One region of the Orenia marismortui DSM 5156 genome, then DNA from elsewhere that is predicted to be linked to it. Evidence: riboswitches for the same ligand, from Rfam matches in the RefSeq annotation. Region 1 holds a riboswitch; the other holds the start of a gene.
The links. Region 1 has a riboswitch for S-adenosylmethionine ahead of OREMA_RS0110615 (methionine ABC transporter ATP-binding protein). Riboswitches for the same ligand answer to the same signal wherever they lie in the genome.
Positions count from the first base shown of each region.

Region 2: linked by a shared signal. The riboswitch ahead of OREMA_RS19185 (hypothetical protein) and the one ahead of OREMA_RS0110615 (methionine ABC transporter ATP-binding protein) in region 1 are both predicted to bind S-adenosylmethionine.

Region 1 covers NZ_KB900620.1:251,465-263,726, forward strand. The annotation lists gene OREMA_RS0110600 (MetQ/NlpA family ABC transporter substrate-binding protein) at 1-60, opposite strand, end outside; gene OREMA_RS0110605 (MetQ/NlpA family ABC transporter substrate-binding protein) at 143-955, opposite strand; gene OREMA_RS0110610 (methionine ABC transporter permease) at 1,077-1,748, opposite strand; gene OREMA_RS0110615 (methionine ABC transporter ATP-binding protein) at 1,720-2,775, opposite strand; SAM riboswitch class I at 2,856-2,943, opposite strand; SAM riboswitch class I at 3,155-3,244, opposite strand; gene OREMA_RS0110620 (TIGR03905 family TSCPD domain-containing protein) at 3,314-3,553, opposite strand; gene OREMA_RS0110625 (M20 metallopeptidase family protein) at 3,622-4,809, opposite strand; gene OREMA_RS0110630 (P-II family nitrogen regulator) at 5,000-5,338, opposite strand; gene OREMA_RS17675 (ammonium transporter) at 5,531-6,787, shown strand; gene OREMA_RS0110640 (pirin family protein) at 6,892-7,590, shown strand; gene OREMA_RS0110645 (iron-containing alcohol dehydrogenase) at 7,828-8,982, opposite strand; gene preA (NAD-dependent dihydropyrimidine dehydrogenase subunit PreA) at 9,002-10,234, opposite strand; gene OREMA_RS0110655 (hypothetical protein) at 10,234-10,569, opposite strand; gene hydA (dihydropyrimidinase) at 10,592-11,959, opposite strand; gene OREMA_RS0110665 (NCS1 family nucleobase:cation symporter-1) at 12,031-12,262, opposite strand, start outside.
Region 2 covers NZ_KB900618.1:222,624-234,885, forward strand. The annotation lists gene OREMA_RS0107105 (aspartyl-phosphate phosphatase Spo0E family protein) at 1-72, opposite strand, end outside; gene OREMA_RS0107110 (cation diffusion facilitator family transporter) at 300-1,190, opposite strand; gene OREMA_RS0107115 (cytidine deaminase) at 1,609-2,010, opposite strand; SAM riboswitch class I at 2,248-2,354, shown strand; gene OREMA_RS19185 (hypothetical protein) at 2,795-3,139, shown strand; gene OREMA_RS0107130 (homocysteine S-methyltransferase family protein) at 3,186-5,603, shown strand; gene OREMA_RS0107135 (methylenetetrahydrofolate reductase) at 5,667-6,530, shown strand; gene OREMA_RS0107140 (GGDEF domain-containing protein) at 6,694-8,340, opposite strand; gene OREMA_RS0107145 (GerAB/ArcD/ProY family transporter) at 8,590-9,693, shown strand; gene OREMA_RS0107150 (AI-2E family transporter) at 9,797-10,864, opposite strand; gene OREMA_RS0107155 (histone deacetylase family protein) at 10,948-12,262, opposite strand, start outside.

The sequences.
Region 1 (12,262 bases):
AGCAGTCAACACAATTACAGCAATCAACAAAATAGTTAGAATATTCAGACTTTTTCTCATATATATCTCCTCCTATACTTATAGTCTTATAATATTTTGGCGGCTACCAGCTAAAAGCCAGTAGCCAGGTTAGTCTGTTTAATTAAAATGCAGGTACAATCGCACCTTTATATTTATCTTTGAGATACTTTTTAACCTCTGGAGAATTTAATGCTTTAACTAACTTTTGTAGAACTTCATTATTCTTATCTTCTGCTCTTACAGCTAAGATATTAGCATAAGGCGATTCACTACCTTCAATAATTAATGCATCTTTGGTTGGCACTAAATCAGCCTCTAAAGCATAGTTAGTATTGATAATTGCAGCAGTAACATCCTTTAATACTCTTGGTAATTGAGCTGCCTCTAATTCTTTAAACTCTAAATTCTTTGGATTCTCTACAATATCTACTGGAGTAGCTGTCAAAGCTGCTTTATCACTTAACTTAATCAAACCTTTTGATTGTAGTAATAATAGTGCTCTTCCTTCATTGGTTGCATCACTCGGAATTGCAATTACTGAACCTTCTTCTAACTCTTCAACCTTAGAAATTTTCTTTGAATAAAGTCCAATCGGCTCAACATGAACCTTGGCAATAGAGACTAAGTCTAATCCTCTCTCTTCAGCAAAGTTATTTAGATAAGGAACATGTTGGAAGAAGTTCGCATCAATACTTCCATCACTTAATGCTAAGTTAGGAGTAACATAATCAGTAAACTCTTTAACCTCTAAAGTAATTCCTTCCTTCTCTAATAATCCTTTCACAACATCATTTAATATTTCAGAATGGGGTACTGGTGTAGCACCCACTACAATCTTATCTGCTTCAACACTAGCTTTTTTGCTTCCTCCACATCCAACTACTAATAATCCTACCAATAATACAGATACTAAAACAAGTAAATTTCTTTTCATCTTCTCTCCTCCTCAGAATATTAATTTACAATTTATAATGTACAATGTACAATTAAAAACATTAACTACTAATTTTCTAGAGATTAATTGTAGATTATCAATTGTACATTGTCAATTTGTCTTAACTATGATCTAATTTTCTGGCCAGATAAGTTCCTAAATTTTGAATAATTTGAACTATAATAACTAATAAAACAACAGTTTTAAGCATAATATCAGTTTGGAAACGATGGTATCCATAACGGATTGCTATATCTCCTAAACCTCCTGCTCCAATAGCACCTGCTATAGCCGAATAACCGATCAAACTGATAGCAGTAATCGTCAATCCTAAAACTAAAGATGGTAAAGCTTCTGGTAATAGTACCTTAGTTATAATCTCCCAAGGATTTGCCCCCATTGCTTGAGCAGCTTCTATCACTCCACCATCAACTTCTTTTAATGCTCCTTCTACAATTCTTCCGATAAAAGGTACAGCTCCAATAGTCAATGAAACTACTGCTGCTGAAGTTCCTATTGAAGTCCCTACTATAATTCTAGTAAAGGGAATTAGAGCTACCATCAGGATAATAAATGGAATAGAACGGGTAATATTTATAAAGGTACTTAATATAAAGTTTATAGATTTATTTTCTAGAATATTACCTTCTTCTGTAACAACTACTCCTACACCTAAAGGAATTCCAAATAAAGCACCTAATAGCATTGAGATTGAAACCATATATGATGTCTGTAAAATTCCTTCCCATAATAGTCCACTGTCTTTAATCAGCAGAGACAACACTTCTTTCATCCTCAATCACCTCCACCCTAACTCCTAGCTCTTCAATCAAATATTTAATACCTTTTTCTATTAATGATGAATCTTCACAGGTTAACTCAATAATCAAAGTCCCAAAAGGTGTTCCTTGAATTTTATCTATATTACCATAGAGTATATTAGCATCAATTGCAAAGTTATGAACCAACTCTGAAACCATGGGCTTTCCTGCTGATTCGCCAATAAAGGATACCTTAACCAATCTACCCTTATCTGGATTGGCAACAGTTACCCTCGATAATAGTTCTTCAGGTATATTAGCATTAATAATCCTTTGAATAAACCTCTTAGTAACTTCTGCTTGTGGTTTAGTAAAGATATCAATTACATCACCTTGCTCAGCTAGCTTACCTTTATCTAAGACAGCTACCTTAGTACATATTTCCTTAATAACTTCCATCTCATGAGTGATTATAACTATAGTAATACCTAACTTTTCATTAATTTCTTCTAATAACTCTAATATAGAGTGGGTTGTTTCTGGATCTAAGGCTGAAGTAGCCTCATCACAAAGCAGCACCTTAGGATCATTTGCTAAAGCTCTAGCAATTCCTACCCTCTGCTGTTGCCCCCCACTTAATTGACTAGGATAATTATCCGCTTTATCAGCAAGACCAACTAGCTCTAATAATTCTTTTACTTTAGTAGAAATTTCACCTTTATTCTTCCCTGTAATCTCTAGGGGGAAAGCAACATTATCTGCTACTGTTCTTGATTTAAGCAGATTAAATCTTTGGAAGATCATTCCCATCTCTTTTCTTGCCTCTCTTAATTTTAAAGTGCTTAATTTAGTTATATCTTGACCATCTACAATAACCTCTCCTGATGTTGGCTTCTCTAGTAAGTTAAGACAACGAATTAAAGTACTTTTTCCCGCACCACTTGGTCCAATTACTCCAAAGATTTCCCCTTTACCTATCTCTAGATTAATATTATCAAAAGCAACTACTTCCTTATCTTTGCTATGATAAATCTTTGTTAAATTATTAATCTTAATCATAATACTTCCTACTCTCCTTATTAAAATAATTCCCCTCTTCTCAGCTGATAGAAAAGAGGGGGTTTTATTTTTAATCTCCTTCCTTATCTATCAGGAATTAGCACCTTTCCCTTAATGGGCGGTTGCCGGGTTTCATCGGGCCAGTCCCTCCACCTCTCTTGATAAGAACCTATATAGTCATTCAATTTAAGATTGGATAACAGTAACGAGTGATGAGTAAGCAATTTAGAAGATAAAATTTCTTATCTACTATTTCTTTTTCGTTACTAATACTTTTTTAATTAAATTTTATTTTTTCAGACTTAAAAATATATTCAAAGATAAGCTACTTAAATATAAAAAACTTCTTCTCTTATAAGAGAAGAAGTTTTACCGTCTTCTCTTATCTATCAGGAATTAGCACCTTTCCCTGTAACAGGGGGGTTGCTGGGTTTCATCGGGCCGGTCCCTCCACCTCTCTCGATAAGAGTTACTTATTTAAGTTATTAGTATAATATCAGCTAAACATCTATTTGTCAACCGATTTAGTCGAATTTATTTATGCCAATTTTTTTAATGCCTTACTTAGCTGATCAGGACAAGACGTTCCATTGCGACATTCAATTCCTGCTAACTTATTAGCTACCTCCTTAACTGTCTGTCCTTCTACCAAAGCTGAAATAGCAGATTGATTTCCATTACATCCACCTATAAAGCTTACTTTTTCAATAATATTTTTATCATTAATTTTAAATCTAATCTCTCTAGCACAAACTCCACTAGTTTTAAAAACTTTCATATTTATAACCTCCCTAATTATTAACTTATTAAATTATATCAAAAATTCGAAATATAAATCAACTAATATCAAACATTCTTAAAATATTGAATTGCTGACTGAGTTAAAATAGCTATCCCTAGAGGTAATGCCTCCTCATCAAGGTTAAATTTCGAATGATGCCAAGGATATATCTTTCTCTCTGAATTCTTAACTCCAAGATGCAAGAAAAAACCAGGAACCTCCTTAGTATAACTAGCAAAGTCTTCTCCAGCCATTAAAGGGTTTTTTAATATGATCGACTTCTCTTCTCCAATTATTATTTTGCTCACTTCAGTTACTAAATTAGTCAGTTCTCTATCATTATTCAAAACAGAATGACCAAATTGATAATCAAATCTATAATCACCACCAAAGATATCTGTAACCCCATCAATAGTTTGCTCCATTAACATAGGAATTTGCTCTCTAATTTCAGGATTAACGGTTCGTACTGTTCCTTCTATCTCAATCTCATCAGCAATAACATTATAGCTTTCACCACCGCAAACCTTGCCTATAGTTAAAACTACTGGTTCTACTGGGCTAATCCTCCTACTTACTATAGCTTGTAGATTCTGTACTATATCAGCAGCTATAATTATAGCATCTATGGTTTCATGGGGAGCTGCTCCATGCCCACCTTCTCCCTTAACTATTATTTTAAATTTATCTGTAGCTGCCATAATTGAACCTTCTTTAATGCCAACAGAACCTACTTCAATTTGAGGATTAACATGAATACCCAATATAGCTTCAACTCTGGGATTTTCTAAGACTCCTTCTTCAATCATTGTATCTGCTCCACCAGGGATTTTAGATTGCTCTTCATTGGGTTGGAAGATGAATTTAACACTCCCTTCTAGTTCAGCTTTAAACTTGCTTAATAATTTAGCCACTCCTAACACCATTGCCGTATGAGCATCATGACCACAAGCATGCATCTTTCCTTTATTCCGAGATTTATATTTAAATTCATTCTGTTCCTGAATTGGCAAAGCATCCATATCGGCTCTAATTGCTAAAACTTTATTCCTATTATTACCTTCTAGGAAGCCTACAACCCCAGTTTTAGCTATTCCTTCTTGAACTTCCAATCCTAAAGAATTTAAATAAGCTGATACTAACTTTGAAGTCTGCCATTCTTCAAATCCCAGTTCTGGATTAGAATGAATCTGTCGCCTAATTTTAATAATTTCCTCCTTTATCTTTAAAGCTTCCTCTTTCATCTTTAGCATAAAGATATCACCTCTTTTTCTCATTATATTTAGTGATGTCTAAATTGTGTTTCTAAGTTTTTAGTTTAGGGTTAAAATAAAGTATTTATGCTAAAAAAACAGCTAATTGTGTTAATTAACACAATTAGCTGTTTAGTCAAAGTATTGATAATATCATTGTAAATATGTCTGGGTATAAATATTATAATATTTATATCGCAGTTTCTCCTCTTTCACCAGTTCTAATTCTAACAACCTCTTCAACTGGATAAATAAATATCTTCCCATCCCCAATTTCACCAGTTTTAGCATTGCTAATAATAACATCTAATATCTTCTCTACATCTTCCTCTTTACAGACAACCTCTAATTTGACCTTAGATAAAAAATCAACCTCATACTCAGCACCTCTGATAATCTCTTTTTTACCTTTTTGTCTTCCAAAACCTTTAGCTTGTGTTACAGTCATCCCTTTTATTCCTATCTTATTTAATGCATCTTTGACTAGATTTAATTTTGATGGTTTGATTATTGCTTCTATCTTTCTCATTAATAATTCCTCCTTTAATCTATACTCTCATTAGAATAATATTTCTACAACAGAAAATAATCACCTCTAGGATAGAAAGAAAATAACCAACGTGAAGTTTGCGTAAAGTTTATGTAAAAATACTTGACATTAATTGTAAGGTTGCTTATAATTATTTATAGTTAAAATAAAATAAACAAAGGAGTAATTCAAATGAACTTAAATAGTTTGATCAAAAGTAGTAATGTGTTATTTTTATTATTAGGAGCAATAATGATATTTGCAATGCATGCTGGTTTTGCCTTTTTAGAAGTAGGCTCTGTCAGAAGAAAAAACCAAATAAACGCCTTAGTAAAAATATTAACTGATTGGGCAGTTTCAACAGTTGTATACTTCTTAATCGGTTTTCCAATAGCTTATGGTATAAATTTTATTAAACCCGCTGGTGAATTAATGAGTGTTGATATGGGATTTAATTTAGTAAGATTCTTCTTTTTGTTAACTTTTGCAGCTTGTATTCCTGCAATCATCTCAGGAGGGATTGCAGAAAGAGCAAAATTCTGGCCTCAAGTTATCGCAGGAGCTGTCTTTGCTGGAGTCTTATACCCTTTCTTTGAATCATTGATTTGGGGACAAAATTCTACAATGTTTCAAAGTTTCATCAAATCTATCGGTGGTACTGAGTTTAGTGATTATGCTGGGTCTGTTGTTGTCCATTCCTTTGGAGGTTGGCTTGCATTACCAGCTATCTTAATCTTAGGACCAAGAAAAGGAAGATATAGTAAAGAAAAAAGTCATCCTATTCCAATTAGCAATGTACCTTTTTTAGCTTTAGGAAGCTGGATTTTAGCTGTAGGTTGGTTTGGATTTAATGTAATGAGTGCTCAAAATTTAGGTGATATATCAGGCTTAGTAGCAATTAACTCTTTATTTGCCATGGTTGGTGGAATAATAACCGCCCTAATCATCTCCAAAAATGACCCTGTCTTTATTCACAATGGTGCCTTAGCTGGTTTAGTTGCTGTCTGTGCAGGTTCTAACTTATATCATCCATTAGCTGCTTTTGTCGTTGGAGGAATAGCTTCAATTATCTTTGTAAAAGGCTTTACTATAGAAACAGAAGTATTTAAAATAGATGATGTTTTAGGCGTTTTTGTATTACATGGCTTAGTAGGAAGTTGGGGTGGAATTGCTTCTGGAATCTTCACTCATAAGATCTTTGGAGGTATGGGAGGATTAAGTTTCACCTCTCAACTAATAGGAACTATATCTGCAGCAATTGTAGCTTTAGCAGGAGGATTTATAGTATATTATGCTATTGACAAGACTATTGGCTTTAGAATGTCTGCTTCCCAAGAAGAACTTGGTTCAGATTTATCAACCCACTCTTTAGAAGCTTATCCCGAAGAGAGCTTAGGGGTAGTAAATTCATTAGATAGTTATAAAGAAAATAATTTAAACGCAGTTTAATAGATTAAACTATAAAAAAACAAGCAAAGTCGTCTTTTTCTGACACCTAGTTCTCCATAGTTCAGAAAGGACGACTTTAGTATAATTATATGGAGGAGAATATTATGATAAAAGTAATTCCATCTAATAAGCGCTATACAATTAAAAGAGATTGGATCGAATGTAAATTAGGCTTTCCATTTCCAAAAGACAAAGATAATGATCAAGGTTTCGGTGCATTAAAAGCTTTTAATGATGATATTATTAAAGCAGGTGAAGGATTTGATATGCATCCTCATAGCAATATGGAGATTGTAAGCTATGTAATCCAAGGAAGATTAGGGCATGAAGATAGCCTTGGAAATGTCGGAGTAGTAAATACTGGTGGGGTTCAGAGAATAACAGCTGGTAGCGGGGTTGAGCATACAGAGTATAACTACTCTGAAGATGAAGAAGTTCATTTTCTTCAACTTTGGTTTGAATCTAAAGACAAGAATATAAAGCCTAACTGGGAAGAGAAAGACTTTGGCAAAGATGCTCAACTAAATAACCTACTCCCAATCATCTCCGGAAATAACCGAGAAGGTACTTTAAGTATAAATCAGGATGTAGATATCTATCTAGCCAACTTAGAAAGCAACAAAGAGTTATCCTATACCTTAAAAGATAATCATAAAGTTTACCTATTTGTTATTAAGGGCTCTTTAGATTTAAATGATAACTATGATTTAGCAAAAGGGGATTCTGTACAAATAAAAGATTCTTCTCAAATAAATTTAACTACAAAGTATAGCGCAGAGATTATTTTAATAGATATGATTTAATAATTATAGTTGAAATAAGTTTTTAGCTAAATGGCCAAAGACTTATTTCCTATCTATTTTAAAAATAAGACCACCTCTGCGACTAAAAAAACTTTCAAGCTACTCCTCTATACTTCTACCAAATTTCTTTTCATGGTATATACCATGAAAAGAAATTCTAATTTTGTTACAACTAAGTAATTTACTCCTACATTACTCAATTTGCTTTTACAGCTAAAAAGTTTAACGATTTATAAACTAAAGTAATTGTTTATAAATTTCAATTATATCAGATTTAGTAGGCTGGCAATAAGTATTGGCCGGACTACCACTGGCTAAGGCATCATTAGCCATCTTATCTAATTGAGCTAAAAATTCTTCTTTATCTATTCCTAAATCTAAAATATCAGGAATTCCAATATCAGCACAAAGATTTTTAATCTCCTCTATACCTGCTGTAGCCAATTCTAAATCAGAACCTTTATCACTAACTCCCATCGCTTTAGCTACTTGAGAAAACCTCTCTAGATGACCTTCTTTAGCATAATCTAAACATTCACCTAATAAAAGAGCATTTGATACCCCATGAGGAACATGGAATAAAGCTCCAATAGGTCTTGACATCCCATGAACTAAAGTTACAGAAGAGTTATTAATAACCATCCCAGCTTCCATTGCTGCTAAAATCATTTCTGTACGAGCCTCTTGATTATCACCTTCACTACAAGCTACCCTTAAATTATTGGCAATTCTACTAATCGCTGATAAAGCTAAATTGTCAGTTAAAGGTTGATTCTTAATAGAGGTATAACCTTCAATTGCATGGGTTAAAGCATCTATTCCTGTAGCAGCAGTAACCCCACTTGGTACTGAGACAGTTAATAAAGGATCAACAATAGCTACTTTAGGAATCAAATATGGACTTCCAATTAACATCTTAACATCATTACTTATATCATTAATAATTGTATATTGAGTTACTTCAGAACCAGTACCAGCCGTTGTTGGGATAGCTACTAATGGAGGAATCGCTTCTTTTACCTTGCCAAGGCCCATATAATCACTAATTTGACCAGAGTTAGTCAACATTAGCCCAATTGCTTTGGCAGCATCAAGTGGGCTTCCTCCACCGATCGCAATTAAAAAGTCACAGGAATTGCTCTGATAAAATTCAACCCCCTTGCTAACATGACCATCATCTGGTTCTGCATCTATATTATCATAAACCACAGATTCTATATTGCTCTGTTCTAATATATCAGTAACCTGCTTAACATAGTCTAATCTAACAGCAGACTTACCACTGACTATTAAAGCTTTTTTACCTAAACTTGCTAATTTATCACTTGCTTCCATTATAGCTCCTGTGCCATAAAAGATACTTGGTGGAGCTAAAAATATATTTGCACTCATTATCATCATCCTTTTTAAATTATATAATTATGGACTTTCTTTCTCTTCCTTCTTTAAATTCAACTTCTCCATATCCAATAGCTTCCGCAGGGCAGACTTGAGAGCATAGATGACAACCTACACATTTATCTTCAATAACAGTTGGTCTTCTAGTTTTAGACCAAATAATCGCCTGATGCCCCCCATCTTCACAAGAGATATAGCAACGACCACAACCAATACATTTCTCTTTGGATATCTGAGGATAAATAATAAAATCACGGTCTAACTTATCAGCTGAAACTACATTATCTAAAGCTAATCCGACCAATTGATCTAATTTAGAAAAGCCCTTTTTCTCCATGTAATGGCTCAAGCCACTAATCATATCTTCTATAATCCGATATCCATACTGCATTACCGCTGTACAGACCTGAAGATTACTAGAACCCAATAAAATAAATTCCAAGGCATCTTGCCAGTTTTCAATTCCACCAATCCCACTGATTGGTACTTTCTTTAAATCAGGATAACTGGCCAATTCATGGATAAATCTCAAGGCTATAGGTTTAACTGCCTTGCCCGAATAACCAGAAACTGCTGATTTACCATTAACTATTGGTAAAGGTATATGATTATCAAAATCAATTCTAGTAATACTTTTAATTGTATTAATAGCCGCTAAACCTGTTGCTCCGCCACCCATAGCCGCTAAGGCTGGAGGAATCATACTCCCTAAATTAGGGGTCATCTTGGCTAAAATCGGCAAATCACTCCCCTGTTTAACAGCCGCAGTATAGGATTTGACCAAATCTGGATTCTGTCCAACATCAGCTCCCATCTTATCAGAGGTCATTTGCGGGCAAGAAAAATTACATTCTATAATATCTGCCCCAGCTTGTGTAACTAATTTAGCCAATTTAGTCCAATCCCGATCTTCTTCAGCCATGATAGAAGCAATCAAGACTTTATCTGGAAAAGACTTTTTAATCCTATTCATCTCCTCTAAATTCTTCTCTAAAGGATATTCTGAGATCTGTTCTAAATTCTTAAAACCCAAAAAGGGAGTTCCTTCTTTTTTTACATGATCAAAGCGAGGGGAAACCTCATCTGCTACAAATAGCCCCACCGTCTTAAATACAACACCACCCCAACCAGTTTCTAAAGCTTTAGCAATCATCTGATAATTACTCGCAATAGGTGCAGAGGCCAAAAAGAAGGGGTTTTCTGTTTTAACACCACAAAACTCTATTGATAAATCTTTATTAATCATTATCCCACACCTACTTTCAAATCTGTTAAGCTTGAAGCCAAGATAAATTGCTGTAAATTTTTAATCTTAATTGCACTATCCAATTTCCCTCTAACACAAGCCTTTTCACAATATTTATTATTATTGCAACTGCTAGAACAAGTTTTGCCCAATAATTTAGCTTCCTCTAACCTATCTTCTGCACCAGCCAAATTGTTAAAACGTAAGGAACGAATATTTCTGGCAGGGTCAAGATTGCCAGGGCAAGCCTTAGAACAAGGAGCATCATAACATAATAGACATCTAGCAGCCTCTTGAATAGCTAAATCTAGAGTTAATTCTCGATTCTTTGCCATTGCACTTCCCTCCCTTAATAGACTATTTATCCAAACTCCGCTTAATAAAGTTACCCCATCCAGCTTCTCCTAAAAATTTTCCTTCTTTAAATACCAATCTACCTCTAGAAAAAGTCATCCTTGGATAACCTTTTAATTGTAGACCTTCCCAGATAGTATGGTCAACATCAGAATGCATCTTATCTTGAGTAATAGTAAATTCTTGCTTAGGATCATAAATAACTAAATCTGCATCTGCTCCTGGGGCAATAGTTCCTTTATCAGGCGCACAACCAAAAATTCTAGCTGGATTGCTTGAACATAATTCAACAACCTTATTAAAAGAGATTCTGCCTTTATTAGCCTCACTTAGCATATAAGGATATAAATTTTCTACACCCATACATCCATTTGGAATCTTAGAAAAATCATCCTCACCCCAATCCTTCTCTTCACTCTGGAATGGGCAATGATCTGTAGCCACTACAGAGATATCGCCTCTTTTAATCCCTTCCCAAAGAGCAGCTTGGCTCTCTTGGCTTTTCATAGGTGGTGAACAGACAAAATTTCTTCCATCTTCTCGTTTATAGACCTCTTTAGTAAAATGTAAATATTGAGGACAGGTTTCAGCATAAATTTCATAACCTTCATCTCTAGCTTTGGTGACTTCATCCATCCCTTCTGCATTAGCCAGATGAACAATATATATAGGAGCATCTAAGGATTTAGCTAAATGGATTGCTCGCTTATTGGCCTCTGCTTCTACAAATTCTGGCCGACTTAAATAATGATACCACGCCGAAGTCTTTCCTTCTGCTAAAAATTTTTCAGTTCTACTTTCAACTAAGTCAGCATTTTCAGCATGAACCCCAATTAAAGCTCTGACCTCTTTTGATTTTTCTAATAAATCTGCCAAAACAGCATCATCTATCATTAATCCTGCCTTCTTATAAGCCATAAAAGCTTTAAAACTAGGGACTCCATAAGCTACAGCATCCTCTAATTCCCCTAAAACTTCTGCTCTTAAATCAGTTATTGCAACATGAAAAGCATAATCTACACAAGCCTGAGGAGCACATAACTTATCTCGCTTATTAATCGTTTCTATCAAACCTTGTCCTTCATTTTGGATAGCAAAATCAAAGACTGTAGTCACACCACCACAAGCAGCTGCTCTAGTTCCTGCTTCATAACTATCAGCAGAGACTGTTCCTCCAAAGGGCATCTCTAAATGGGTATGAACATCTATAGCTCCTGGCAAAATATATTGATCTGTAGCATCAATAATTTCTCCTTGTTCTATTGTTAGATCTTTTCCAATACTTATAATCTTTTCCCCTTCTATTAATAAATCTGCTTTAAATGTATCAGTAGCAGTAATAATAGTTCCATTCTTAATTAATAAACTCATCTATACCACTCCTTTTAGAAGTATTATCAATTATTTAATGCTGGTCAAAATATTTTGACCAGCATTAAAATCTAAATTGCTTCCTCTGCTGAAAATTCAGTAATCATCATATTCTCATCCTCTGATAAGACTGAATTCTCTTCTTCTCTCATCATCAGCGGATATACAACAATAGACAATATAAACCCTATAATCCAACCATTCTCAGCTAAAAATCCTAAACTACTGATAAATTTACCTACTATCGCTGGAGCAGCACACAAGACCCAAACCTGAAGCGCCTTTTTATTATAACCATTTTGA
Region 2 (12,262 bases), on a different contig from region 1:
TAATCTGGCTGCTACCATCTCTTGTCGTAATTTTTCTATTTTAGCATTAATTTCCTTGCTGATGTCTATCATTTTTTCTGCCCCCAATAGCTAATTAGTCTTCCCAACTTATAAAATTCTATATATTTTTTAATTTAAAATTTGACTATATAAATAAATGTAGTAAAAAAATACCTTTATTATATTTATTTCTTCTTTTGCTTTAATATACCTTTAATCTAAGTTAAAAAATGTCGCAACTACTCATATTATATTTTATTTTAGTTCTTTTTAGCAAATCAAATATAATAATAAATATTTTATAAGCTAAGTTTCTTATGAACACTCAGTGGATCAATATGAATTAATATCTCTTCAACAATATCTAATTCTCTTTTTATCCTACTTTCTACTTCACGTGATATACTATGACCTTCTACAACTGAAAGTTCATCGTTAATAACAATTCTCAAATCCACAAAAAGATCTGGTCCATGATTTCTAACTCTCAAATCTCTGATAGCAATTACCTCTGCTTGAGTAGAAACTACTTCTCTAATCTGTTGATATAACTCATCATCTACTTTATTCATTAAATCATCAATAGCCTCCATAAATATTTCGTAACCCATATGAATAATAAATAAGGCTACTATCAACCCAGCTATAGGATCAGCAATCAAATAACCACTTTTGGCCCCTACTACTCCAATTAATGCTGCAATTGAAGATAAAGCATCAGAACGATGATGATAAGCATCAGCCATTAATGCTTTATTATTCAAGCTTTTCCCCTGCTGATAAGTATATCTATACATCCATTCTTTAGCCAAAATAGAAATAAAGGCTATCCAAAAATTTAATATACCTGGCTCTCTTATATTTCCTTTAAGAATTGTCATTATACTCTCTTTAATAATAATTAGACCGGTTAAAAACAAGATAATACCTATAAACTTAGCAGCAATAGTCTCAACTGTTCCATGACCATAGGGATGTTCATTATCTGCTGGCTGTCGAGAAATTCTAATTGCTACCCAAACTGCTAAAGTTGATATCACATCAGAAATAGAATGAATTCCATCGGCTATAATTGCTTGACTAAAAAATAAAATTCCTATTGCTACTTTTGCAACCGATAATAGCAAGTTAACAATCAAAGTAACTAAAGTAACCTTTTTACAGCTCTGATACCTCTCTTCTGGGTTCATAACTTTCCCCTCTCTTAATAAAAATTAATCATAAGTTCTAATCTAAAAATGTAATATTTGATAGATAAAGTGACAGTTTCGTAGTTAGGCGTTAGGAGATAGGAAGACCTTACTAATCCCTATAACCTAACTCCTATAGCCTAAAAATGTCTCTTTATACTAATATCACAACAATCATTTATAAATAACTAATCTTGCATTAAGCTAATTTCACTTTATTTATATTCACTTCTAGTTAAAAATGTTAATCAAATTAAAAAATTCTTCTAATTTATTATAATTATAATAATCATTTTCAAATATCACAGTTTAATTTTGAAATATCTATTATAACTCGTCCTATTTAAAGATTTAATAATAAAATAAAGCCCAGTAGTTAATTTAAATTAACTACTGGGCTTTATTACTTTCTTTATATTTATCCTAAATCCTGATTGGAAAAAGATCCCCATAATAAATCATCAGCTTTTTTTATAATAATATCTCCTGTTAAATTAGACATGATCACATCAATATCTTTACCAAATTCAACAATTACTTGCCGACAAGCTCCACAAGGTGGGCATGCTCTATCAGTATCAGCTACTATGGCAATAGCTTCAAAATCAATCTCTCCCTCAGATATAGCTTTAAAGATCGCCGTTCTTTCAGCACAATTACTTAATCCATAAGAAGAATTTTCTACATTACATCCTGTGTGAACTTTACCATCCTTTGTTAGTACTGCTGCTCCTACCCTAAATTCTGAATAAGGTACATATGCATTTTCCCTTGCTTTTTTAGCTTCTTTAACTAACTTTTGAATTAATTCTTCTTTCATTTTAACCCTCCTTCAAGTTAGACGTCTAACAACTATTTTTAAAAAATTATAATCTATTACTTTATTTTAGTATATCAAAATATACTATTATCTAAAAGGACTAATTCAAATTTTTTATAATACATATATATATAAAGATACACTTATTTCACAGTCATTCCTAAAAATAATTTATCTTTTGACAAAATATAAATTTAATGTTATACTTATTTAAAATAAAATTAAATAATAAAATAACTCTTATCGAGAGTGGTGGAGGGATAGGCCCGATGAAGCCCGGCAACCACCCCTATTTGGGGAAAGGTGCCAATTCCTGCAGAAGTTTATCTTCTGAAAGATAAGAGAAGGGTTTAATATAAATTAGAATCTCTTCTCTTACGAAGAGATTCTTTTATTTTTATAATCTTTATAAAAGGAGGAAGCCAAAATTATTATTAGAGATATTTCAATAAAAATACCAAAATCAGAAGTAAAAAGGCAATTAGGATATGGAGAAAGTACTATTTCAAATTCTAAAATTGAAACTTTAATCTCCTCTTTAATTGACCTCTCCTACTCTTTAATAAACTGTCAGGGAGCTTATAAAATCATCAACAATTTTAAACTAAATAAAAAAGATAATAGAGTTGATTTAGGTGATAAATTAATCTTCCAAAGTAAAGATATAACTTCTTTACTAGATAAACAAGAAAAGGTTGCTTTATTATGTGTAACTATTGGTAATTCCCTAGAAAATAAAGTTAAAGAGTTATTTGAAAAAGGAGAATTTGCAGCAGCAACTATTTTGGATGCTATAGCTTCTATTGCTGCTGAAGAGGTTGCTAATGAAATCAATCAGATAATTGTTCAAAAGTCCAAAGAATTAAACCTCCCCCACCAAACAATGCGTTATAGCCCAGGATATGGTGATTTAGCAATAGATATTCAACCTCAACTATTAGCTGTGCTTGATGGTGAAAAATTAGGAATTAGTGCTACTAAAACTTGTATTTTACAGCCAGAAAAATCTATTACAGCCATCATTGGATTAGGTACTAATGAGAATTCTTATAAAGCAAAATGTGATTTTCACTGTGCCTCCTGTAAATTTGATACTTGTGTTTATGATAAATTAGCCACTAGCCATTAGATGTTGGTTAATAGCTAACATCCAAATCGAAAGGAGTAGATAGTAGATGAGTAGATTATTAGATAGATTAAAAGATGAAATTTTAGTTTTAGATGGTGCAATGGGAACCCAATTACATAAGAAAGGATTAGAAGTTGGTGAATGTCCAGAAAAATTAAATTTAACTAATCCCACAATTTTAACTGAGATACATCGTAGTTATGTTGAAGCTGGTAGTGATATTATTCAAACCAATACTTTTGGAGCAAGTAGAATCAAACTAGAGGAATATGGCTTAGGTAATCAGGTTGAAGAGATTAACCGTCAAGCTGTAAAGTTAGCTAAAGATGCAGCTGAAGAAGACACAATTATTGCAGCTTCCATGGGACCTACAGGCAAATTAATAGCACCAATAGGTGATCTTCCTTTTAAAGTTGCTTATGAAGCCTTTGCTGAACAAGCAAAAATTTTAGAAGAAGCTGGTGTAGATCTGATCAGTATTGAAACTATGACAGACTTACAAGAAGCAAGAGCTGCTGTTATAGCTGTTAAGGAAAATACTGACTTACCTATTCTCTGCCATTTGACCTATGAAGATAGCTTAAAGACAATGACTGGTACAGATCCAATTACTGCTATTACAGTCTTAGAAGGACTTGGGGTTGATGTTATTGGGGCTAATTGTAGTATGGGGCCTGAGGGCTTACTGAAGATTATTGAAATCATGGGTCAAAATACTGATACATATCTTTCTGTTGAACCAAATGCAGGCTTACCTATCTTAGATAAAGATAATAACACCCTCTTCCCTATGAAAGCTGAAGAAATGGCCAGTTATCTTGAGAAATTTATTAAGGCAGGAATCAATATAATTGGTGGTTGCTGTGGGTCTACACCTGAATATATAAAGTTAATAGCCGATAAAGCAAAGAATTTCAAAGCAGTTAAACGAACTAGAATAGCAACAACTAAATTAGCTAGCAGGACTAAAACTGTAGCTATTGCTGATCACCTTCCTACTAGAATTATTGGGGAAAGAATTAATCCAACTGGACGTAAAGAGTTATCTGCTGAATTAAAAGAATCTAAGATGAAAATTATTTCTCAAGAAGCCCAAAAACAAGCTGATGCAGGAGCAGATATTCTTGATGTCAATGTCGGAGTTCCTAAAATTGATCAAGTAACTACTATGAAAAAAGCAGTTACTACTGTTCAAAATCTCGTTAATTTGCCAATTTGTATCGATACTACCAATCAAGAAGTTTTAGAAACTGCCCTACAAAATGTAGTTGGTAAACCTTTAATTAACTCAGTTAATGGTGAAGAAGATAGTCTAAATACTGTCTTACCTCTAGCTAAGAAATATGGAGCTGCTGTTTTAGGATTAACTCTAGATGAGAATGGAATCCCTAAAACTGCTGAAGGTAGACTAAAGGTGGCACGTAAAATAGTTAAACGAGCTGAAGAATTAGGTATAAGAAGAGAGAATATATTAATCGATACCCTGACCCTAACAGCAAGTGCACAACAAGAAGGTGTTCAAGAAACTCTAAAAGCAATTCGTCTAATCAAAGAAGAATTGGGCCTTGCTGCTGTATTAGGAGTTAGTAATATCTCCTTTGGATTACCAGATAGAAAGAAGGTTAATACCGCCTTCTTAGCTATGGCTATTCAAGCAGGGCTTAATGCCCCTATTCTGGATCCGACTGTTGAAGAGATGAAAGCTACTCTACTAGCTAGTGATATCTTAGTAAATCGTGATGTTAGTAGTAAACGCTATTTAAATACTTATGGGCAAAAAAAAGAAGAAGATAAGATTAAAGAAAAGCAAGATGAAATTAATAATGATAAGAAAGAAATAGATATTCTAACTCAAATCCACCTCCAAGTTCTAAATGGTGATAAGGACAATATTGTCGCTAATATTGAAACAGCCTTAGATAAATATACTGCTTTAGAGATTATTAATCAAGCTTTAATTCCTGGTATTCAAGAGGTTGGAGATAAATATGATGAAGGGATCTACTTTTTACCCCAACTAATGCTAGGAGCTGAAGCAATGCAAAATTCCTTTGCTAAGTTAAAACCTATCTTAGCTAAGGAAGGCAGTAGTGAAAATTTAGGTACGATTGTTATAGCTACAGTCAAAGGTGATGTTCATGATATCGGTAAGAATATTGTTAAGGTTATGTTACAGAATAATGGATTTGAGATTATTGATCTAGGTAAAGATGTAAGCAACAAAACTATTATCTCTACCGCCCTAGCTAAAAAAGCTGATATCATCTGTTTAAGTGCTTTAATGACTACTACTATGCCTAGAATGGAAGAAATCACAGAAGAATTAAAGAAGAATAACTCCAATATTAAAGTTATGGTTGGTGGAGCTGTAGTAACCAAAGAATATGCAGATAATATTGGTGCAGAATATTCTTCTAATGCAGTTGAAGCAGTCAAAACAGCAAAAAAATTACTAGGCTTATAGAAGAAAAGAGAAAAAGATATAAATAAAGTGTATTATTGAGTATTGAGAAGGGAGTAGATAAATATGCTATTAAAAGATAAATTAAAGAAAAAGGAGTTTGTCATTACAGGGGAGTTGACTCCACCCAAAGGAACAGATTGTAGTAAAATGTTTAGAGTGGCTGATGAATTAAAAGGAAAAGTAGATGCAGTAAATATCTGTGATTCTCCTATGGCTAAAATGAAACTTAGCTCAGTTATTGCTAGTCATTTAATTCAAGAAGAGACTGGACTAGAGACTATTCCACATATTACCTGCCGTGATAAGAATATTATCGCTTTACAAGGAGAACTACTAGGAGCATCTAGACTTGGCATTAAAAATATCCTAGCTATTACTGGCGATGATCCTACTGCAGGTGATCATCCCCAAGCCAAAGCCGTTTTTGATAGCAACTCTATTAGCTTAATTAAAGCAGTACAGAAATTAAATGCTGGCTCTGATATCAATGATAATGAATTGAAAGGAAATACAGACTTAATAGTTGCTACTGCTGCTAATCTAGGAGCTGAAGATTTAGATAAAGAGATTGAACGATTAAAAGTAAAGATTGATGCTGGGGCAGATTTTATCCAAACTCAACCTTGTTATGATCTGGATTTATTAGATAGATTCTTAGATAAAACTAAAGATTTTAACATTCCAATTTTAATTGGTATCTTGCCTTTAACTAGTTATTCAATGGCTAAATATTTGGCTAATAAAGTACCAGGTATCGAAATTGACCCTTCTATTTTAGAAAGAATGAAAGATAAAGATGAAAATGAAGGTATTAAGATTGCTAGAGAGTTTCTTCAGGATGCCTATGTTAAGATAGATGGTATACATATTATGTCTGCTAGCAGATCAGATATATTATTAGAAGTTATAGATGGTATTGTGAAATAGAGTATTATTTTTTATTTAAAGTAATTTATCATTAAAAATTAAATTGAATGAGATCATATTTACTTTTAAGTTCTAGTCATAAATGACTAAGTTATAATTGAATTTGAAATAAAAAAAGAAAAAGCTATTAGTAGCGAGCTACTAATAGCTTTTTTCAATTTAATTAATAAGTATTAATTTTTGATTTTCCACCTCTTTTAGCAGAATAAAGTGCCTGGTCTGCCTTATTAATTGCATCTTTCCAATCATCATCTCCATAACTACTATAAATACCAATAGAAGCTGTTACTTCTAATTTTATCCCCTCAGGACTATAATGAGGACTTTCAATATCCTGTTTGATTCTAGCAGAAATATGATGAGCAGCTTCCCTTTCACAACCAAATAATACAATAATGAATTCATCACCACCATATCTACCTAATAGATCATCTGCTCTAATATTCTTTTTCATCTCTTCTGCTGCATATTTGATTACAAAATCCCCCATCTGATGGCCATAATTATCATTTATCTCTTTAAAGTTATCCAAATCAATCATAATCAAAGAAAAGAATTTTTTAGTCTCTTCCAATTTATTAATAATATATTGATGATTATAGATACCGGTCATTTGATCCTTAATAGCTCTCTCATACATCAACTTACATTTATTCTTTTCATCCTCTATTCTCTTATGTAATTCTACATAATGAAACACAATTAATAAAATAATTGTCATCGCAAAAATAATAAAACGGAAAACCTCAATTCTCATACCATAAAAAGTATTATCTAAAACTAGATTATTTATGATATCATAACTACCAAAAATTGTTCCTATAAATAATGCTTTAACCTCATAAGAGTCTTTCACATATTCTACCATTGCACATAACCAGGCAAAAGCATTAACTAAGCTCAAAATATTGATAATATAGAAATATTTTTTCAACTCTATCATATCTGAAGATACAATTAGAGAAAAAAATAAAATCAACAATAAGATATAAGCTAAGAATAAATTATATTTCCTTTTAAATCTTTCATAAATAGCTAAGGAAATAAAGAATACTGCCAAAGAATTGCCTATAATAATAAAGCGCTTAAAGTTAATAAAAGACATTGGCAAGTGAATAATAGTCAACTGGTTCAAAATAGCAACTAACATTGATATCCCAGCTAAACAATAATATAGATATTCTTTGCCCAAGGTTTTATCGAAGATATAAATAATTAATAACCTTATAATACCAGAAACTAAAATTCCAATAACAAATATATTAAAATTATCAGTAAAAAAATTAAAGCAAGTTAAAATTTTGTTTCCTAAATAACTATTGCTAACTATAATAGGAAAATTCAATAGTCCAACTTCATAATCACCATTAATCTCAATTCTTATCTTATTATCTTCTCTCACTAACTTTTTATCAATAGAAAAGACCGATAATGAATTCCAAATATTACTCTGACCTGTGTCTATATCACCTACAGAACCAATTAATATGTTATTTAGATATACCTTATACCAATTTCCAGTTAAGCGATAAGCAATAAATTTGTAGTCTTGACCATTTAATTTATCAAACTCATCTCCTGCTATAGTTGTGGTAAAGGTATAATATTTTGAATCTTCTTTTTTTAAATATCTATGCTTTAATCCTTCACTCCCATTAATTGATTTGAAACCAGATAAAATAAGCATACTATCTTCATTATTTTTAATTAAATAGTGAGTATAAATGTTATTTCCAATTATCATCAGTACCAATATTAAAGAAATTATTAGATAAATATTAAAACTCTTCTTTAATAAATTATTTACCATTATCCTTACTCCTTATAATTTTACATAGTTATAGTATATATAATAATTCTATATAATTAATAAATCCCCTTTAATAATCTTATTTTTTGACAAAGATATAAAATTTTCTTCAAAAGTAAAGATTGATTCAAAAAATATTGATAAACTTCAAACACCTGTACTTAAGATTAATTTCAACTCTAAATATATTTACTATCAGGTTAGGGAAAGATAGCTATAAGAATAAAATTAGTAGTAGGTGTAAATAAAGTGAAAAAAAATATTGGAAAAATAGAATTATTCTCTCTCACCCTTCTATTTGTAATTGGCAATACTGGACTTTATGCTTTAGGGGTAGATATCGCAAAGCAAGATGCCTGGGTTTCTATATTAGTAGCAATGTTATTAAGTTATATCTTATTATGGATCTATCTTAAATTACAAAGTTATTTTCCAAATGATAATTTAGCACTAATAATTATTAAAAGTGTCGAAAAACCTATTGCCTATACTTTAGTCATCTTTTATTCAATCTATTTCTTTTACATAGCATTATTAAATTTTAGCATGTTTGTAGAGTTTATTCGTTTTTATCTCCTACCACAAACTTCCAAATTAACAATCAGTATTCTCTTATTAATCAACATTTTCTATATTAACTCATTAGGAATTGAAGTAATTGCTAGATTAGCTGGATTAATGGCTCCATTATTCATATTATTTATAATCATTATCTATTCTTTAATCTTCTCTTCTGGAATAGTTAATTTTCAAAACCTGCAACCTTTTTTAGGTAATGGGATAACAACAGTAGTTGATGCAGCTATACCTGAACTTTTAATCTTCCCTTTTGCAGATATGGTTCTATTATTGATGATTTGGAAATATGTAAAGATAAAAAAATCTATCTCACAAATTTCATTCTTAGCTATGACTCTAGGAGGAATAATTATCACCTTTGCATTAATTATAATCATAGGTGTTTTAGGGGTTAATTGGGCAGCTATAGCCAACGTAGCTAATATGGCAGTAAGCCAATTGATTACTATAGGTTATTTGAAAAATATAGATGTTATCATTGTTATTGTTCTATTTCTATTAGGATTTTTTAAGATGACTCCTTTCTTATTTGGTAGTATATCATTAGTCAATAGCCTATTAAATCTTCATAATAATATCTGGGTTAATACTATATTCTCAATTTTTTTATTAATATTCAACTATGCTCCTTTTACTGGTGTAGAGTTTTACAGCTGGATAAATAGCTTTGATAGAAGAACTGAAAGAATTATGGAATATATTCATATTTCTTTTCAAATGCTTATACCAACTTTCCTGCTAATAATAGCTTGGCTTAAAAGAATTAGAAAATAAGACCTATTTTGTACTCTAAAATAGAAGGAAACTTATTAAATACAATTATCCCTCCAAAAGTAATCAACAACTACTCTTGAAGGGATAATAATTTACTTATTAATTATCTGTTACTCCTTTTCAAATAAGATCTATTTTTAATTATTACTCGTATTACAGCATAAGTAGGTACTGCAAATAAAGCCCCTAATATACCAAACATAAAGATCGAAATTAATACTACAAACAGCACAATTAAAGGATGAATATTCAATTTTTCTCCTTGCACTAAAGGTCTAATTAAATTTCCTTCTAGATATTGGGCTATTGCTAATACAATAAATAATTTAATAATCATCAAAGGACTAGTTGTTATAGCTATAAATAATGCTGGTAATATTCCCATACTTGGTCCCAAAATTGGAATTAATGAAGTGATCATAGCTATTAATGCTAATGCTAGAGGATTTGGCAAAGCAATACTAATATAACCTATAAACATTAATATTCCTAAAATAAAAGCAACAATTAATTGAGAGCCGATATATGCCGATAAAACTTGATCAATCTCTGCTAATATCTTCTCCAATCCTTCTTTTCTCTCTCCAGAAAAGAAAGATATCACTAATTGATAAATCTTTTCATCATCCTTAAGTAAATAAAACACTACAAAAGGAATTAAGATTATTATCATCCCAAAATGCTTTAATGATGAAAAAGCACCCATGAAATTATAATTACTAAGCTTCTCTAAAACTCCTTGAATAAAAGTAACCATTCTTTTTTGAATCTTAAAATCATCTAAAAAATCAAGCTTTCCATTTCCTAAATTACTTATCTGATTAATATTCTCTTTTATAGCCTCTTGATGAAGAGAATAATACTTAATTAATTCTTTGCTTTCACTATAAATTATACTTCCTCCAAAATAAATAACTAAAATAGAAAAAATAATAACTAGCAAGACAGTAATTAAAATAGAGATATTCTTATTTTTTAACTTGCTAACAAAACATCTAACTAAAGGCCTCAATAAATAATATAAGAAACCACCTAATAGTAATGGTAGCAAAATTAAAGATAAGACTGTAGATAATGGCTTCATTACATAAGGAACTTGTCCTGCTAAAAATATAATAAGTAGAAGCAAAACTATTGCATAAGCTATCTTAAAAAAACTTCCTTTAAACATATTTTACGCCTCCTTCATATTATCTACATTTTACTATATTCCTCTAGAAAAATAAACCATGTGAAAATAATTTTTACATGGTTTTAAACAATTGCGTTAATAATATAATTCGATAACCTATCCTTCTTCTTATCTTGAAGATAAACAAGCTCAAACTCTGAATTATTTTTTGCCTCTTCATACTCTTGATATCCTAGATCATAGCATGACTCACAAACATCATGTGGAATAATAATTGCTCTAAGTTCATTATAAGTAGAAGGATGAGCTGAAGAATCAATTATCATTAAACCTGAACACTGATTACAGATTTTAATCTTAAGCTTTTGATTTTCTATAATATTCGCAGTATCATAATAAATATCCCGTTTAGTAGTATAGTAATCTTGACAGTTAAATACTTTTTTGATATCAACCTTGTCTTTGCTCTCCCATGCTTGAAGCAGTTTTTCTACATTTTCTTTAATAGTATCAGTAATTTTAGGTGATTGATTTTTAATCGATGCTTTATAGTCAGGTTCCTTAATCTGACTATAATCTAAGCCGGCCATAGCTAATATAATTCCCACATTTACATAAGGAAGAGCAGATTCAATTGAATATCCACCTTGTAAAATTGCTATATCGGGATCTAATCTAGAATTTAACTCTGCATAACCTTGAGCCGAAACTCTCATTTGGGTTAAGGGATCACTATAATGATTATCTTGACCTGCTGCATTTATAACTAAATCAGCATTAAAATCATCTAAAATAGGTAAAATTAGATTGTCAAGAGCATATAATAATCCTTCATCAGTAGTGTTAGGTGGCAAAGGTAAATTAATTGTTCTGCCATAAGCACCTGGACCACCTAAATCATTAATAAATCCTGTGCCTGGATATAAGCTTCGACCATCTTGATGTAAAGAAATATGTAAAACATTAGGATCATTATAATAGATGTTTTGTGTTCCATCAGCATGATGGGCATCAGTATCGACAAAGGCAATCCTTAAGTCACTGCCATATCTCTGCCTTAAATGTTCAACCATAATCGCTTCATTATTAATAGTACAAAATCCTCTAGCACCATGAACTATTTGAAAGGCATGATGCCCTGGAGGTCTAATAATAGCAAAAGCCTTATCAACTTCACCTTCCATCACCAATTCTCCAGCTTTAATCGCCCCTCCTGCTGAAATCAAGTGGGGCATAGTCACGACAGCATCTATATCAGGAACACAGATATGAGTTCTAGCTACATCCTCTTTAGTAGCAACGATAGGATTATACTCTTCAATTCCCATAATATCTAGAATACCTTCTTCTAAAATCTGGTCTTTGGTATATAAGAGCCTCTCTTCCCTTTCGGGATGGGTTGGAGAGATAGCCCAATCAAAAGCTGGAAAGAAGATC